2 linked regions of the Thiocapsa rosea genome follow. The protein of the gene in region 2 interacts with the protein of the main gene of each other region in a pairwise test. Links are inferred from orthologs where the notes say so. Each region holds a gene or a part of one and is shown on either strand. Other genes may lie near its edges. The genes, in order: rho and hfq.

The links.
Region 1: the proteins of hfq (region 2) and rho interact in binary tests that used the Escherichia coli proteins (3 or more experiments, as listed by UniProt). The link is inferred for Thiocapsa rosea from one-to-one orthologs.

The regions. Positions count from the first base shown.
Region 1 is NZ_RBXL01000001.1:1,166,851-1,175,125, reverse strand. What follows is about bases 2,690-5,595. They hold rho (transcription termination factor Rho), read right to left. Parts: upstream 4,818-5,595; coding sequence 3,561-4,817; downstream 2,690-3,560. Other genes in these bases: trxA (thioredoxin TrxA), read right to left, coding at 5,037-5,363; BDD21_RS05370 (hypothetical protein), read right to left, coding at 2,690-3,366. In the rest of the region: BDD21_RS05390 (DUF192 domain-containing protein), read right to left, coding at 1-299; BDD21_RS05385 (CIA30 family protein), read left to right, coding at 522-1,133; BDD21_RS05380 (cytochrome c3 family protein), read left to right, coding at 1,141-1,707; BDD21_RS05375 (c-type cytochrome), read left to right, coding at 1,936-2,265; more of BDD21_RS05370, read right to left, coding at 2,257-2,689; BDD21_RS05355 (DEAD/DEAH box helicase), read left to right, coding at 5,596-7,212; yrfG (GMP/IMP nucleotidase), read right to left, coding at 7,240-7,905; ADP compounds hydrolase NudE, read left to right, coding at 7,975-8,275. UniProt on the Escherichia coli protein: Facilitates transcription termination by a mechanism that involves Rho binding to the nascent RNA, activation of Rho's RNA-dependent ATPase activity, and release of the mRNA from the DNA template.
Region 2 is NZ_RBXL01000001.1:4,696,603-4,703,077, forward strand. What follows is about bases 3,439-6,368. They hold hfq (RNA chaperone Hfq), read right to left. Parts: upstream 5,065-6,368; coding sequence 4,813-5,064; downstream 3,439-4,812. Other genes in these bases: hflX (ribosome rescue GTPase HflX), read right to left, coding at 3,467-4,753; miaA (tRNA (adenosine(37)-N6)-dimethylallyltransferase MiaA), read right to left, coding at 5,538-6,368. Also shown: BDD21_RS20855 (ATP phosphoribosyltransferase regulatory subunit), read right to left, coding at 1-286; BDD21_RS20860 (DUF2065 domain-containing protein), read right to left, coding at 426-629; protease modulator HflC, read right to left, coding at 858-1,727; FtsH protease activity modulator HflK, read right to left, coding at 1,727-2,899; more of miaA, read right to left, coding at 6,369-6,461. UniProt on the Escherichia coli protein: RNA chaperone that binds small regulatory RNA (sRNAs) and mRNAs to facilitate mRNA translational regulation in response to envelope stress, environmental stress and changes in metabolite concentrations.

The sequences.
Region 1 (8,275 bases), 3.5 Mb from region 2 along the record:
TCGAGCGCGACCGGGACGTTCTTCATCCACATCCGGATCGGGCGCGAGGGGTCGGCGGGGAACAGCATTCCGCGATCGTCCGCAAGGGCCGGTCTGAACATGAGGCCGAGTGCGCGCTCCTGCGGCGTGCGTGCGACCTCCAGCAGGATGGTCGCCGAGCCCACCTCGGCCTTCGCCGAGATCGGAAGGTATTGGGCCTCGCTCGCTGGCGCATCCCCGATCGCGAGCGTCATGGCGAGCCAAAGCGCCGCAGCAGCGGCCGGGAGGACGAGATGGAGAGTGCTCGGTCGGGCCATCATGGGGTCATCCGGTTGCGTGATGTCATGGTTAAACCGCGCCCGGCGCGGTATGCGATGTCTTTGGATGGGATCGGCCCCGGCAGACTTGACGACCGCTGGAGCCGCGCGGTTTAAGATATTAAAAATATTCAAATTTAAACCGCGTCCCCGCTAAGGGCCGTGGACAGGCCATAACGTCGAGCTCACCTGAAACTTTAGCATTTCGCTCCGGACGCGGTTTAAATGTACAAAGGTTGCTCTCTCGGTTCCATCATCGCGGGGTTGCTGCTCATGCTCGCTATCCTCAATCCATCCCTCGCGGACGGGGGGCTGATCGACGATTTCTCCCGTGCGGACGGTCTCTCGGCACTGGGTACGCCGTGGCGAGCCGTGACCGATCAGGTCATGGGCGGGCGCTCGGAGGGGGCCATCAAGCGGCGTGTCGTGGATGGGCGGCAGGCGCTTTGTCTCGCCGGCGAGGTCAGTCTGGCGAACAACGGCGGTTTCGTTCAGGCGATGTTGGATCTGACCCCGCCGGGTGGTCCCGAGACCGGGTTGGATGCGAGCACGTTCGACGGGGTTCGGCTCCTGGTGCACGGCAACCGCGAGGTCTACAACCTCCATCTGAAATCCACGGCAACCCTTCTGCCTTGGCAGTCCTATCGCGCGTCCTTCGTCGCCGGACCCGAGTGGCGCGAGGTGCATCTGCCCTTCGAATCGTTCGAGCCGCATCGGCTGGTCCAGCGGCTCGATACACGGCGCCTGACCAAGCTCGGGATCCTGGGTATCGGTCGTGTGTTTCATGCCGATGTCTGTATCGCCGAGGTCGGCTTCTATCGCCAGAAGAGGGAATGATCCTCCCATGACAACCAAGCGGAAATGGCTCCTGACCACTCTGGGTGTGCTCGGCCTGCTGTCCGTCGGCATTCTGATGACCGGGGGCTGGATTCTGGTCGAAGGCGCGGTCCAGGCGACCTCCGGCCGTGATTTTTGTACAACCTGTCATTCCATGGAACCCTTCGCCTTGGCTTACGACCAGGATGTCCATGGCGGGCGCAATCCGCGTGGCCTGAAGGCCGCCTGCGTCGACTGTCATTTGCCCCATGAGAGTCCCGGGCAGTATCTTGCGGCCAAGGTCACGACCGGCATTCGGGACGGGTGGGCTGAGCTGCGATCGGTGTTTCGTGAGCCGGATTGGATCGGTCTCCTCGAGCGTCGCGCCGAATACGTCTACGACTCCGGCTGCATCATGTGTCATGCAGCCCTTGAGGATGCCCCGGCGGAGGACCCGACCACGGCCCTCGCGCATGCGGCCTACTTTCAGGCCGGCTCTAACTTTCGGTGTGTGACCTGCCACGCGCATGTCGGGCACAAGGATCTCATGACCTATTTAAACCGCGTCCAGAGCGATATGCTGACTTCCGATTGAGCTCGGCGTTTGGTGCATCCAAAGCCCTAGCGGGGGACGCGGTTTAAAGTATTCAAAAATATTAAATCCTAAACCGCGTCTCGCCAAGATCGAGGAAGTCCCCGACGCTGAACGCAACGTGAAAATGACGCATTTCGCTCTGGACGCGGTTTAGCGGGCGAGGCGGCTGAGACCTCGCCCGAAGAGCCCGACAACTGATTCGAACGACACGGCGCAAAGGAGACCCCGATGAACGGACACCGCGCGACTGCTGCCCTTCTCGCCACTTTGGCCTTGCCGGCTGCAACGGTCTGCGCCGAGGACGGGAGTCCTGAGGCCGGCCGTCTGGTCTACGAGGCGAAGCTGTGCAATCTCTGTCATATCGTCGCCGGCGTGTCGGGGCCGATGGCCAACCTCGGAGGTTCGCTGGACGGTGTCGGTCAGCGGCGGGACGCGGCTTGGCTCGCGCTCTATTTCACCGATCCAAAGGCAGCCATTCCAAATGCCACCATGCCCGCGGCCAACCTGACCAAGCAGGAACTCGCCGACCTGGTGGCCTATCTGCTTACCCTACGCTGACGCGTGGAGGTCGTCGGAGATGTCGTCGTGGGCATCTCGGGGAATCGGCGTCCAGGCGTCGGCAGGCAAGGGCCGCGGCAGCGGTGTGACCTTCAGGCTCGGCGCCTCGTGTCGCGCGATCAGGACGAGGATCAGGAGCGAGGGCATCACGAACGACAAGAGGCGCAGCGGGGAGCCCTCCGGGGCGCCGAACAGCAGGATCCCCGGACCGATGGCCAGGAGGCCGGCGATCGTCATGAGTCCGAGTGTGCGTCTCGCCAACGCGAACCAGCGCTGCCGCAGCCAGGTCCGGTGAAAGTCGGCGGGCGATGCGCCGAGTGTCGTGACGAGATGTTCCAAGGTCCGTGCGAGCTTGGCTTCCACATCCGGCGTGCGCGCGGGCTCGGTCGCCGGGATGCGCAGATGGGCACGCCAACCCCTGTCGAATGGACGCAATGACCGCCACGCCCATCCCAAGACCGCCAGCAGATCCTCCGATGGACGGATCGCGCGCTGCGGGGTCGAAACGAGCCGGATCTCGGCAGGCATCCCATGCCCGACCTGTGCGTCGAGTTCGATACCGATCCCGTCGACGTCCGTCAAGGCGCGGAGGAAGACGAGACGCACCGCCTCGTTCGAGCCTCCGTCGGTGCCCGGGTCGACCTCGATCCGATAACTGCAGGCCACCCGCACCCCGCCGAGCCTGGGGAATTGACGCCTCGGATCCACCGCATCGACCCGCTCGATCAGGGCCTTCGGGTCCGGCCCGTCGCTGCGCAGGGTCGCCACGCGCCCCGCCGCGTCGGTCAGCGTCCGAGTCAGTCGGAAGTGTTGTCGCCCCGGGTTTTCGAGGACGAGCGTCTCGGTGAGTCCGCCCGGATCACCCCGCGTGCCCGGATATGCGGTTGGTTTGAAACGGATACGGCGCGCCAGTCGGTCGCTCCCGGCGAGATCGACATGCCGCCCCCGACGCGTGAAGGGCTCGGCAAGGGCCAGGATCTCATGATGCGTGAGCGGGATTCGCGCCTGGCGCCGTTCATCTTCGGTCTGCCCTGGCTTAGGGGGCTTGTCCCGCTTGATGAGCGGCGGCCAGAGCGGACGCATCGGCTTCGGCGCGTACATGGCTAAACCGCGCCCCGAGCGAGCCTTGATGTCGCGTTTGAAATGGCCGTCTGGCGGACCCCGCGAGATCCGAGTCGGACACGGTTTAGAACAAAAGAAAATAAAGACTTAAGCCGCGTCGACTGCATCGGTTGTTGGTTCACGCAGGGCGTGCGGACCTGCTCAGCGCGTTTCATGTCACACCGAGACGCGGTTTAACCCTTCATGGAGGAGAAGAACTCGTCGTTGGTCTTGGTCGCCTTGAGCTTGTCGTGCAGGAATTCCATCGCGGCGAGTTCGTCCATCGGGTGCAGGATCTTGCGCAGGATCCACATCTTCTGCAATTCGGCGGGGTTCATCAGCAGCTCTTCGCGGCGCGTACCGGAGCGGTTGATGTTGATGGAAGGGAAGATGCGGCGCTCGGCGATGCGGCGATCCATGTGGATCTCCATGTTGCCGGTGCCCTTGAACTCCTCGTAGATCACATCGTCCATGCGCGAGCCGGTGTCCACAAGCGCGGTGGCCAGGATGGTAAGACTGCCGCCTTCCTCGACGTTGCGCGCGGCACCGAAGAAGCGCTTGGGCCGCTGCAGTGCATTGGCGTCGACACCGCCGGTCAGGACCTTGCCGGAGGAAGGCACGACCGTGTTGTAGGCGCGTGCGAGTCGGGTGATGGAGTCGAGCAGGATGACCACGTCGCGCTTGTGCTCGACCAGGCGCTTGGCCTTCTCGATGACCATCTCGGCAACCTGCACATGGCGTGTCGCGGGCTCGTCGAAGGTCGATGAGATGACCTCGCCGCGCACCGAGCGGGCCATCTCCGTGACCTCTTCCGGGCGCTCGTCGATCAGCAGCACGATCAGGTAGCAGTCCGGGTGATTGTGACCGATCGATTGGGCGATGTTCTGCAACATCATGGTCTTGCCGGCCTTGGGCGGCGAGACGATGAGTCCGCGCTGGCCCTTGCCGATGGGGGCTACCAGATCGATGGTCCGCGCCGTGATGTCCTCGGTGCTGCCGTTGCCGATCTCGAGGGTGAGCCGCTTGTTGGCGAACAGCGGGGTAAAGTTCTCGAAGAGGATCTTCGACTTGGCGTTTTCCGGCCGGTCGAAGTTGATGTCGTTGACCTTGAGCAGTGCGAAATAGCGCTCGCCGTCCTTGGGTGGCCGAATCTTCCCGGAGATGGTGTCGCCGGTGCGCAGTGCGAAGCGGCGGATCTGGCTGGGGGAGACATAGATGTCGTCCGGTCCGGCGAGATAGGAGGCGTCCGCGGATCTCAAGAATCCGAAGCCGTCGGTGAGGATCTCAAGCACCCCATCGCCGTAGATGTCCTCGCCGCGTTTGGCCTGCGCCTTGAGGATGGCGAAGATCAGGTCCTGTTTGCGCGACCGCCCGACGCCTTCGATCTCCATGGACTGGGCCAGTGCGACCAGCTCGGGTACGGGCGCTTTCTTTAATTCGGTTAGGTTCATCACATTTTTTGTCGTCGGCGGAGGTGAGGGGGTGTTCGGCAACGCCCCGGGGCAGGGCCCGTGTTGCGGGGGAACGCGGTTGGGGGTGGTCGCTTTACGGGGACGGGGCGCCTTGGCGGCGGCCCCTCGGGAGTGTCGATCGATGGCCATGGGTGCCGGTATCCGTTCCGGTCCGCGGGACGGCCGGGAGGTTGAACCGGATGCCGTTGTCGATGGCCGTTAGAGGTTGCTGTCGATAAAGGCCGTCAGTTGGGACTTGGACACCGCCCCGACCTTGGTGGCTTCGACCTCGCCCTGACGGAACAGCATCAGGGTCGGGATGCCGCGAATCCCGTAGCGCGGCGGGGTGTTGGGGTTCTCGTCGATGTTGAGCTTCGCGACCTTGATGCGGCCCGCGTACTCCCCGGCGATCTCGTCGAGCACGGGTGCGATCATTTTGCAGGGTCCGCACCAGTCGGCCCAGTAGTCCACGAGCACGGGTTCGAGGGATTTCAGAACCTCGTCTTCGAATGAATCATCGGTCACATGGACGATGCTATCGCTCACTGAAGTGATCTCCCATAGGGTGTTTGCGGCACGGGCGGTTGTTTCGGTATCACGTTCGGCGGATGACGGCGGAGCGGGGTCGCTGGGGCGCGGCGCGAACGGGTCGTGGAGCGGGCGGGCGAATTGGCGTTGGAATGTGCCCTTGAGTAAGATGCTATTTGATCCAAAGCGAAGAGAATTTGCAAGCCTTGCCCACTCCGCGAGGCGCGTAGCTCCAGGGACTCCCCACGTCATGACCGACAAACACCTCACTCAGACCCGCTTCGACAGCTTCGCGCTCGATCAACGGATCATCGACGGACTCGAAGAGGCGGGCTTTACCCGCTGTACCCCGATCCAGGAACAAACCCTGCCGATCGCACTGTCGGGCCGGGACGTTGCCGGTCAGGCCCAGACCGGCACCGGCAAGACCGCTGCCTTTCTGATCGTTCTGATGCAGCGCCTGCTGACCAATCCCGGACCTGCCCCTGTGCAGATCGCACGTCCGCGTGCGCTGATACTAGCCCCGACCCGCGAGCTTGCCGTGCAGATTCACCGGGATACGGAGCTACTTGCCAAGCACACGGGGTTGCGCATCGCCGTGGTCTACGGCGGAGCAGGCTATCAGGAGCAGCGCGATCAGGTTGCCGGCGGCGTCGATATCCTCATCGGCACACCTGGGCGCCTGATCGACTATTTCAAGCAAAAGGTCTTCGACCTGCAGGCGATCGAGGCGGTCGTGCTCGACGAGGCCGATCGCATGTTCGACCTCGGATTCATCAAGGATATCCGCTTCCTGCTCCGGCGGATGCCGCCGCCGGAGAACCGTCAGGGGCTCCTCTTCTCGGCGACACTCTCCTATCGCGTCACCGAGCTCGCCTACGAGCACATGAATCACCCGCAGCTCGTAAAGATCGAGACCGAGACCATCACGGCCGATCGCGTGCGCCAAAGCTGCTATATGACCTCCAACGAGGAGAAGATCGCCTTGCTGCTCGGCCTGGTCCGCGGCTGGGACGATGCGCGCATCATGGTCTTCGTCAACACCAAACGCGAGGCCGATCGCGTCTGGGGTTTTCTCCAGGGCAACGGGATCAACACCGCGGTGCTCTCCGGGGACGTGCCCCAGAAAAAGCGTCTGAAGCTCCTGAAGGACTTCACCGACGGCACGCTCCCGGTGCTGGTCGGCACGGATGTGGCCGCGCGCGGCCTGCACATCCCGGACGTGACCCATGTCGTGAACTACGATCTGCCCGAGGATCCGGAGGACTATGTCCACCGCATCGGGCGAACCGCGCGTGCCGGTGCCGCGGGCGACGCCATCGGCTTCGTCTGCGAGACCTATGCCTTCTGCCTGCCGGACATCGAGGCATTCATCGGCGCGAAGATCCCCGTCGAGCCGGTCGATCCGGCGCTGCTCGCCGAGGTGAATCCGCGCAGCCGGATGCGCCCGGACCGAGAGGATCGGTGCGAGGCGCGGCCTGCACGCGCGCCCCGTGGCGGCGGAGCCGGTGCCGGGCGCGGCGAGCGCCGTCCACGCTCGGGCGGGGAGCGTCGGTCGCCGTCCCGGTCGCCATCGCGGTCGGAGGAGGCGCAGCCGAGGGCGCCGTCCGCGGAGACTCCGGCCGAGACCCCTGTCGCGGCACCTCGCAGACAGCCCGAGATCGCTGCGCTTACGGATCCGTCGGCGGCGGCCCGGTTGGCGGTCAGCGACGCGCCGGTGATCGATAGCCCGGAGGCGGGCGCGCCGCAGACGGAGACCTCGACGGGTGAGCCGAAGAAGCGACGTCGGCGGCGTCGGGCCAAGAAACCGAGCGCAGACGGCACGAATCCGCCGACGCCTGCTCCGGCGCCCGAGCCGGTCGATTGAGCGGCGAAACCGCACCTTGTCACTCGGTCAGTCCGAATGCAGACCCGGAAGCAGATCGCCGAAGTGAGCGATCGCCGGGAAATCGGCGACCTCGCGCCTCGGACCCTTCGAGTCGGGCTCGACGACGGCGATCAACCAGCGAAATCCGAAGTCGTGCGCTGCGCGCAGGACGCTTGTGCTGTCGTCGATGAAGAGGGTCCGCTCCACGTCGAAGGGCTCGATCGCCTGAACCAGCGGCCAAAACCCCGGCGTCTCCTTGGCGACCTTCAAGTCATGCGAGCAGATGACCCGGTCGAAGTGCCCGCCGAGCCGTGTGCGCGAGAGCTTGAGCGCGAGCGCCTTCTGATGGGCGTTGGTGACGAGGACACGGCGCTTGCCGCGCCGTTCGAGTGCCTCCAAAAAGTCAAGCACGTGCGGATGGACGGCAATCAGATGCTCGACCTCCTGCTTGAGCAGGGCGATATCCAGACCGAGCTCGCGGCTCCAGTGATCGACGCAGTACCACTCGAGTGTACCCTCGACGTCGCGATAGCGGGCGAGCAGCTCGGCCTTGGCGACCTCGGGCGCGAGCCCACGGGCTTGCGCGTAGCGCGCGGGGACATGCTCGAGCCAAAAATGATTGTCGAAGTGCAGGTCGAGCAGGGTGCCGTCCATATCCAGGAAGACGGAGTCGATACGATGCCAATCGATCATGCCATGCCCCTTGTCGCCTCGTGTTTCCAGCGTCGCTTCGCAGCGACTTGACCCATCGGAGTTTCGTTCATGCTGCGCAAACCGAAAATACTGGATCGGCGGATCGTCGCCCAGAGCCGCTTGTTCCGGGTGGAGGAGGTCGATCTCGAGTTTGCGAACGGCGCGCGCCGCACCTTCGAGCGCGTGCCCGGGGGCACGGATTCGGTGATGATCGTCCCCATGCTCGACGCCGAAACCGTGCTCCTGATCCGCGAGTACGGTGCCGGCAGCGACCGCTACGAGCTCGGCCTGCCCAAGGGCGTCGTGGAGGCCGGCGAGGATCCCTTGGCCGCCGCCGATCGCGAGATCCAGGAGGAGATCGGCTACGGCG
Region 2 (6,475 bases):
TGAGATGGTGTGCATCGATCCGAGCGACCTGCGGGGTCATATCGGCACGCACCCCGAGCATGCGCCCGCTGAGCTGGTCGGTCAGCTTGAAGGTCTGGAGGTCGAGATCCTGGCCGGTTCCCGTCAGAAGGGATTCCAGATAGTCGATGAAGGGCGGGATGACGAGCTCGTAGCCCCAGCTCGCGTAAAGATCCAACAGCTCGCGCCGCAGCGTCTCCATGACCCGCGCCTGCGCAGGCAGTACCTCGTCGATCCCGGCCGGCAGCAGCCAGCGTTCCTCGTTCATGCGTTCAGTAGCCCCGGTTGTTCTGTCACGATCGACGCACTTAAACCGCGCCGGCTCCAACGGTCGTCACGTCTGCCGGGGCCGACCCCATCCAAAAACATCAGCATACCTCGCTGGGCGCGATTTATGGCGAAGGGCGTCAGTTGACCAAATACAGCAATCCGACGCCCGACAGCATGCTGGCCAAGCCGGCAATCCGCAGTGCCCGTTTGTCCTCGGCGGCGATCAGCAGGAGAACGCGTCGAAACCCGTCCGGATTCAGAAAAGGCCAAATGCCTTCGATAACCAGCACGAGCGCAACCGCCACCAAGACATCATGCAGCAACACGTGACTCCGCAACATCCGATTCGGATCCGAGTGCGCAGTCGCCGTGCGCATCGGCCAAAGGCGGGCATCTTTTCAGACGACGGCGCATTTGTCCAACGCGAGTCGCGTGCCGGCGCCCCGCGCGGCGTCGCGCGCCGTCGTGCGGATCTGCAGGAAATCTTACAAGCGCACACACAAAAACGCCTCGGAAATCCGAGGCGTTTGGTGTAGCCGAGACCTTCGGTCAGGCCCGAAAGGCCCGGATCATTTTCCGGTCGGGTCGCGGAAGAATCGGAAAAAATCCGAGTCCGGCTCCAAAACCATGACGTCCCGCTCCTGCCCGAGGGAGGATCGATAGGCGCTCAAACTGCGGAAGAACGCGTAGAACTCGCGATCCTGGTTGAAGGCGTTGGCGAAGATCTGCGACGCTCGCGCGTCACCCTCGCCTCGTGTCTCCTCGGACTCGCGAAAGGCTTCGGCCACGATAACGGTCCGCTGACGATCCGCATCGGCGCGGATACGCTCGGCAGCCTCGCCGCCCTGCGCCCGCAGGTCCCTGGCGACCCGCTCACGCTCGGCACGCATCCGCGAGTAGACGGATTCGCTGACCTCCGGAGGCAAATCGATCTTCTTCACCCGCACGTCAACGACCTCGATCCCGAGATCTTGAGCGTTCTCGTTCACCTCTTTGGTCAACAACGCCATCAGCGCAAGACGATCGTCCGAGACGACCTCCTGGATCGTGCGTTTGCCGAACTCGTTACGCAGGCTCGTATTGACACGTTCGGACAGGAGTCGTGAGGTTCGTGCCACGTTGCCGCCGGTCGAGCGGAAGAACTGCGCGGCGTTGGAGATGCGCCATTTGGTGTAGGAGTCGACGATCACGTCCTTTTTCTCGACCGTCAGGAAACGCTCAGGACGCGCATCCATGGTCTGAATGCGTCGATCGAACACCTTGATGTTGTTGAGGACCGGCACCTTGAAGTGCAGACCGGGCCGGTAGTCGTCGCCGACGATCTGACCGAGCCGCAGCTTGATCGCCACCTCGTACTGCTGCACGACGAAGGTGAAGGCGTAGATCGCGATCACGAGACCGGCCAGGCCCAGCGGCAGGAAGGTTTTCAACTTATTCATTACCGCACCCTCCGATCACGATCGACCGAGCGCTGCGGGCGATCCACCGCTTCCGATGCAACGGCGGGGGACGACGCGTCGGGCTTTTCAAGGGCCGCCCCAGCCGGGCGCTGCTTCATGAGTTGGTCGAGCGGGAGGTAGAGGAGGCTGTTTCCGCCATCCTCCACGTCGATGATGACCTTGTTGCTATCACCCAAGACCTGCTCCATCGTTTCCAAGTAAAGGCGCTGTCGCGTGACCTCCGGAGCCATGAGGTACTCGGTCAGGATCGCCGTAAAGCGCGCCGTCTCACCCTCGGACCTGGCAATGACCTGGTCACGATAGGCGCGCGCATCGGCGATGATTCGGGCCGCCTCGCCGCGTGCCTGCGGAAGGACTTCGTTCGCGTAAGCCTCGGCCTGATTCTCCAACCGCTCTTTGTCCTCGCGTGCCTTGATGGCGTCGTCGAAGGCAGCCTTGACTTGCTCCGGCGGTTTTGCCGGTTGCATGTTCACCGACGTGACCAGCAAGCCACTCTGGTATTGATCCATGAGCGCCTGAACGCGTTCTTGAATCGTGACGGCCACCGCGCCGCGACCTTCGGTCATGACGAAGTCGAGCTTGCTGCCGCCGACGGTGACGCGCACCACGGTGACGGTTGCGTCGCGTAGGGTCTGATCCGGATCCGAGACCTGAAACAGGTAATCCGCCGCATCTTGGATACGCGATTGCACGGTCAGCTCCACATCGACGATGTTTTCGTCCTGAGTCAACATCGAGGCGGAATGGCTGAAGGTGGAAATCTCGTCGACATTGACCTTGACGACCCTCTCGAACGGCCGGGGGACATGCCAATGAGGGCCCGGGCCGGTGGTATCGACATAGGCACCGAAGCGCGTCACGACACCTCTTTCGGCAGGCTCGACGATGTAGATGCCGGTCGCCAGCCAGATGACCAGCAGGACACCTGCGATGATCCCGACGGCTCGCGAGCTGAAATCGCCGCCCGGCAGATTGAATCCACCGCCACCGCCGGAGGCGCCGCCACCCGAGGGTTTGTTGCCGCCGAACAGTCCGCCGAGTCGCTCCTGAAGCTTTCGCACGACCTCGTCGAGGTCGGGAGGACCCTGCTCGCCGCCGCCCTTGCCGCTCCAAGGGTCTTTGTTACCGCCACCTGGCTCGTTCCAGGCCATAGCTTCTCCGTCTGTCGAATTCGACTGTTGATGTTGGGTTGAGAGGCGCTTCCGCACCGAATGTGCGGTTTGAGAGAAGGGCGCGCACGGTCGTCGCTGCACGTTCCGGACGCTCAAGCCCTCGGATGACCTCTTCAGAGTGCCGACGAAGCGCGAGGATATCAAGCAAAGATGCGACCTAAACCGCGTCCAAGGCGAGATGTCGTCTTTAGAGTGAGTCCGGCGTTTGGTGCATACACGGCCCTTGGCGGGGACGCGGTTTAAAATACGATCGTTTCAAATCTCTTAAACCGCGCCGTCTCCAGCGGCCGTCGAGTCCGGGGCCGATCCCGTGCAAAAAACATCGCATCCCGCGCCGGGCGCGGTTTAGTGTTGAACCACGCCGCACCGAGATCGAGGACAGCTCCAAAGCCAAACGCAAAATGAAAATGACGCATTTCGCTCTGAGCGCGGTTGACGTCGATCGGCTACGCTCCCGATTTTAGGTGAACGACATGGCCAAGGGCAAACGACGCAGAGCGACCACGCGGGTCGAAACGGGCACCGCGGGTGTCTCCGATCTGTCCGTCAAACACCCTCTTTGTCCTCTGAAAAGCGAGCGTTCCTCGCCGCAAGACGCTCTCGATCCGGTCGCCCGATGATGAGATCCATCGACCATCCCCCCGCCGGTTTGGCCACGTCCGAGATGATCTGCGCATGCTCGAACAACCAAGCGCGCAGGCGCCCTTCCTCCGGCTCGAGATCCAGCGAGCAGCGAATCCGATCGCGCCCCAGCCACTCGGAGATCGCCTGCAACAGTAGATCGACCCCGGCGCCCGTGTGTGCGGACAACCAGACGCGGCTCGGCAAGCCGGCTGCATCCCGCTCGATTCGCGGCGACTCGTCGGGCAGCAGATCGACCTTGTTGTAGACCTCCAGACGCGGGATCTCGTCGCTGCCGATCTCGGCGAGCACCTGCTCCACGTCAGCCGCGAGACGGGCCCGATGCGGTGCCGATGCCTCCACGACATGGAGCAACAGCGCCGCACTGCGCGTCTCCTCGAGCGTCGAGCGGAACGCCGCCACCAATTCATGCGGAAGCCGACCGACGAAGCCGACCGTATCGGCCACCAGCACCCGGCCGCCGTCCGGGAGGGTCAGACGACGCAGGGTCGGATCCAAGGTCGCGAAGAGTTGATCGGCCTGAAAGACGCCGGCCTCGGTCAGACGGTTGAAGAGTGTCGACTTGCCCGCGTTGGTATAGCCCACGAGCGAGAGCACCGGAAGCTCGGCTTTGTCGCGTGCCTTGCGCCCTTGAGCGCGTTGCACCTGGATGCGATCCAGACGCCGATCAAGTACGGTCATCCGCTTGGAGAGGAGCCGACGGTCAGTCTCGAGCTGGGTCTCGCCGGGTCCGCGCAAGCCGATACCGCCCTTTTGACGCTCCAAGTGGGTCCATCCGCGCACCAGTCGGGTCGACATGTGCTTGAGCTGTGCAAGCTCGACCTGCAGCTTGCCTTCGAACGAGCGCGCACGCTGCGCGAAGATGTCGAGAATCAGACCCGAGCGATCCACGACGCGGCATTTGACCAGGCGCTCGAGATTACGCTCCTGGCCGGGCGAGAGCGGATGATTGAAGATCACCAGCTCGGCTTCGGTGCCCGCGACCAGCGCGATCAGCTCGTCGCACTTGCCGGTTCCGATAAAGAGCTTCGGATCGGGTGTCGCGCGCGAACCGCCCAGGGTGCCGACGACCTCCGCGCCCGCAGCGACCGCCAGGCGCCGAAACTCCTCGCGCTCGTCGGGCTCGGCGGTCGAGCCGATGTCCAAGTGCACCAAAACAGCGCGCTCGCCGGCGCTCGGGCGCTCAAACACGGCAACCTCCTTCGCAGGGAGGAAGGTCCGCGCGCGGGCCGATTACGGCCGTCTCCCGGTCATGTGTTGCCCGGCTCAGGCAGCACCCCTTCGGCCGGTGGGAGCTTGACGTTTCTCGCGGGCACGACGGTCGATATCGCATGCTTGTAAATCATCTGGCTGACGTTGTTTTTCAACAACACGACGAACTGATCGAAGGACTCGATCTGGCCCTGCAGTTTGATCCCGTTGACCAAAAAGATGGACACGGGGACGCGTTCCTTTCTCAGGGCGTTCAGAAAAGGGTCTTGGAGGCTTTGGCCTTTAGACATGGAGTGACTCCTTATTGTTGTGGTCGCCCGATTGTAGTGGTCGACAAGTGTTGCCCGGCAAAAAGCTCTGGCTGTGATCGCTGCCAATCAAGCCGGGGGGTGGAGCAGACGGGACAGCAGCCGGGACAGGCATACCCGCCGAAAAAGCCTCGTTTAAACCGCGCCCGGAGCGGTATGCGTCATGTGCTGGACTGGTTTGGCCGTGCCGACTCCGACGACTGTTGGGGTTGGCGCGGTTTAGTGTCGTCGAAACGCGGCGCTTTGGCCATAGCGCAAGGCACCCGCCCGATCGGTGCCGAAACAACAAAGGCAATCGGTGTGGTCGCAGCAACACACGGGCTTCGTTAGAGGCAACACCTAGCAAATAGAATGCCACGCATCACGGGCCTGAGTCGGATCGCCGGACAAGAAGACACCGCAACGTGCCGCGCGTTCATGACGCTCGCACCGCAAAGACTCGGCCGGGTTGCGCCTCAGCACGGGTGCATCGACGTCGACCGGGCCACCCCGATCAGACGCAGCGCCGCGTCGAGCGGATCCGGCTCGTCCGCGAGCCAATGGGTCGCCGTCTCGGCACGCAGCCAGGTGAGCTGACGCTTGGCGAGTTGCCTGGATGCGACAATGCCTTTCAGACACATCTCCTCGGCATCGAGCGCGCCGTCGAGATAGCTCCAGACCTGACGATACCCGACCGAACGCATCGACGGCAGATCCGCGGTGAGATCGCCACGCGCCCGTAGGCGCGCGACCTCCTCCACCAAGCCCTGGTCCAGCATCGTGCGGAAGCGCCGGGCGATGCGCTCGCGCAGCGTTTGGCGATCCGCCGGGGCGCGCACAAATTTAAGGAGACGATAGGGCAGATCGGCGCTCGCTTCGGCCGAGGCGATCAAGTCGCTCATCGACCGACCCGTCAGGGCATGAATCTCCAACGCACGCTGAATGCGCTGCGGATCGTTCGGGTGGATCCGCGCCGCCGCCTGCGGGTCCAGTCGCTCCAGTCGCGCATGCATCGCGGACCAACCGATGACATCGGCCTCGTCGGACAAGGCTTGGCGGAGCAGCGGATCCGCGCTCGGCAGTCGGGCCAGGCCCTGTTGCAGCGCCTTGAAATAGAGCATGGTGCCGCCGACCAGAAGCGGGATCCGGCCCTGCGCGTCGATCTGCGCCATCGCCGCGAGTGCGTCTTCACGGAAGCGCGCGGTCGAGTAGGCCTCGGCGGGGTCCAGGATATCGATCAAGCGATGCGGCGCACGGGCCAACACATCGGGTGTCGGCTTGGCCGTGCCGATGTCCATGCCGCGGTACACCATCGCCGAATCGACGCTGATGATCTCGCATGGCAGACGCGCCACCAGCTCGACGGCCAGATCCGTCTTGCCGGACGCGGTCGGCCCCATGAGCAGGATGGCGA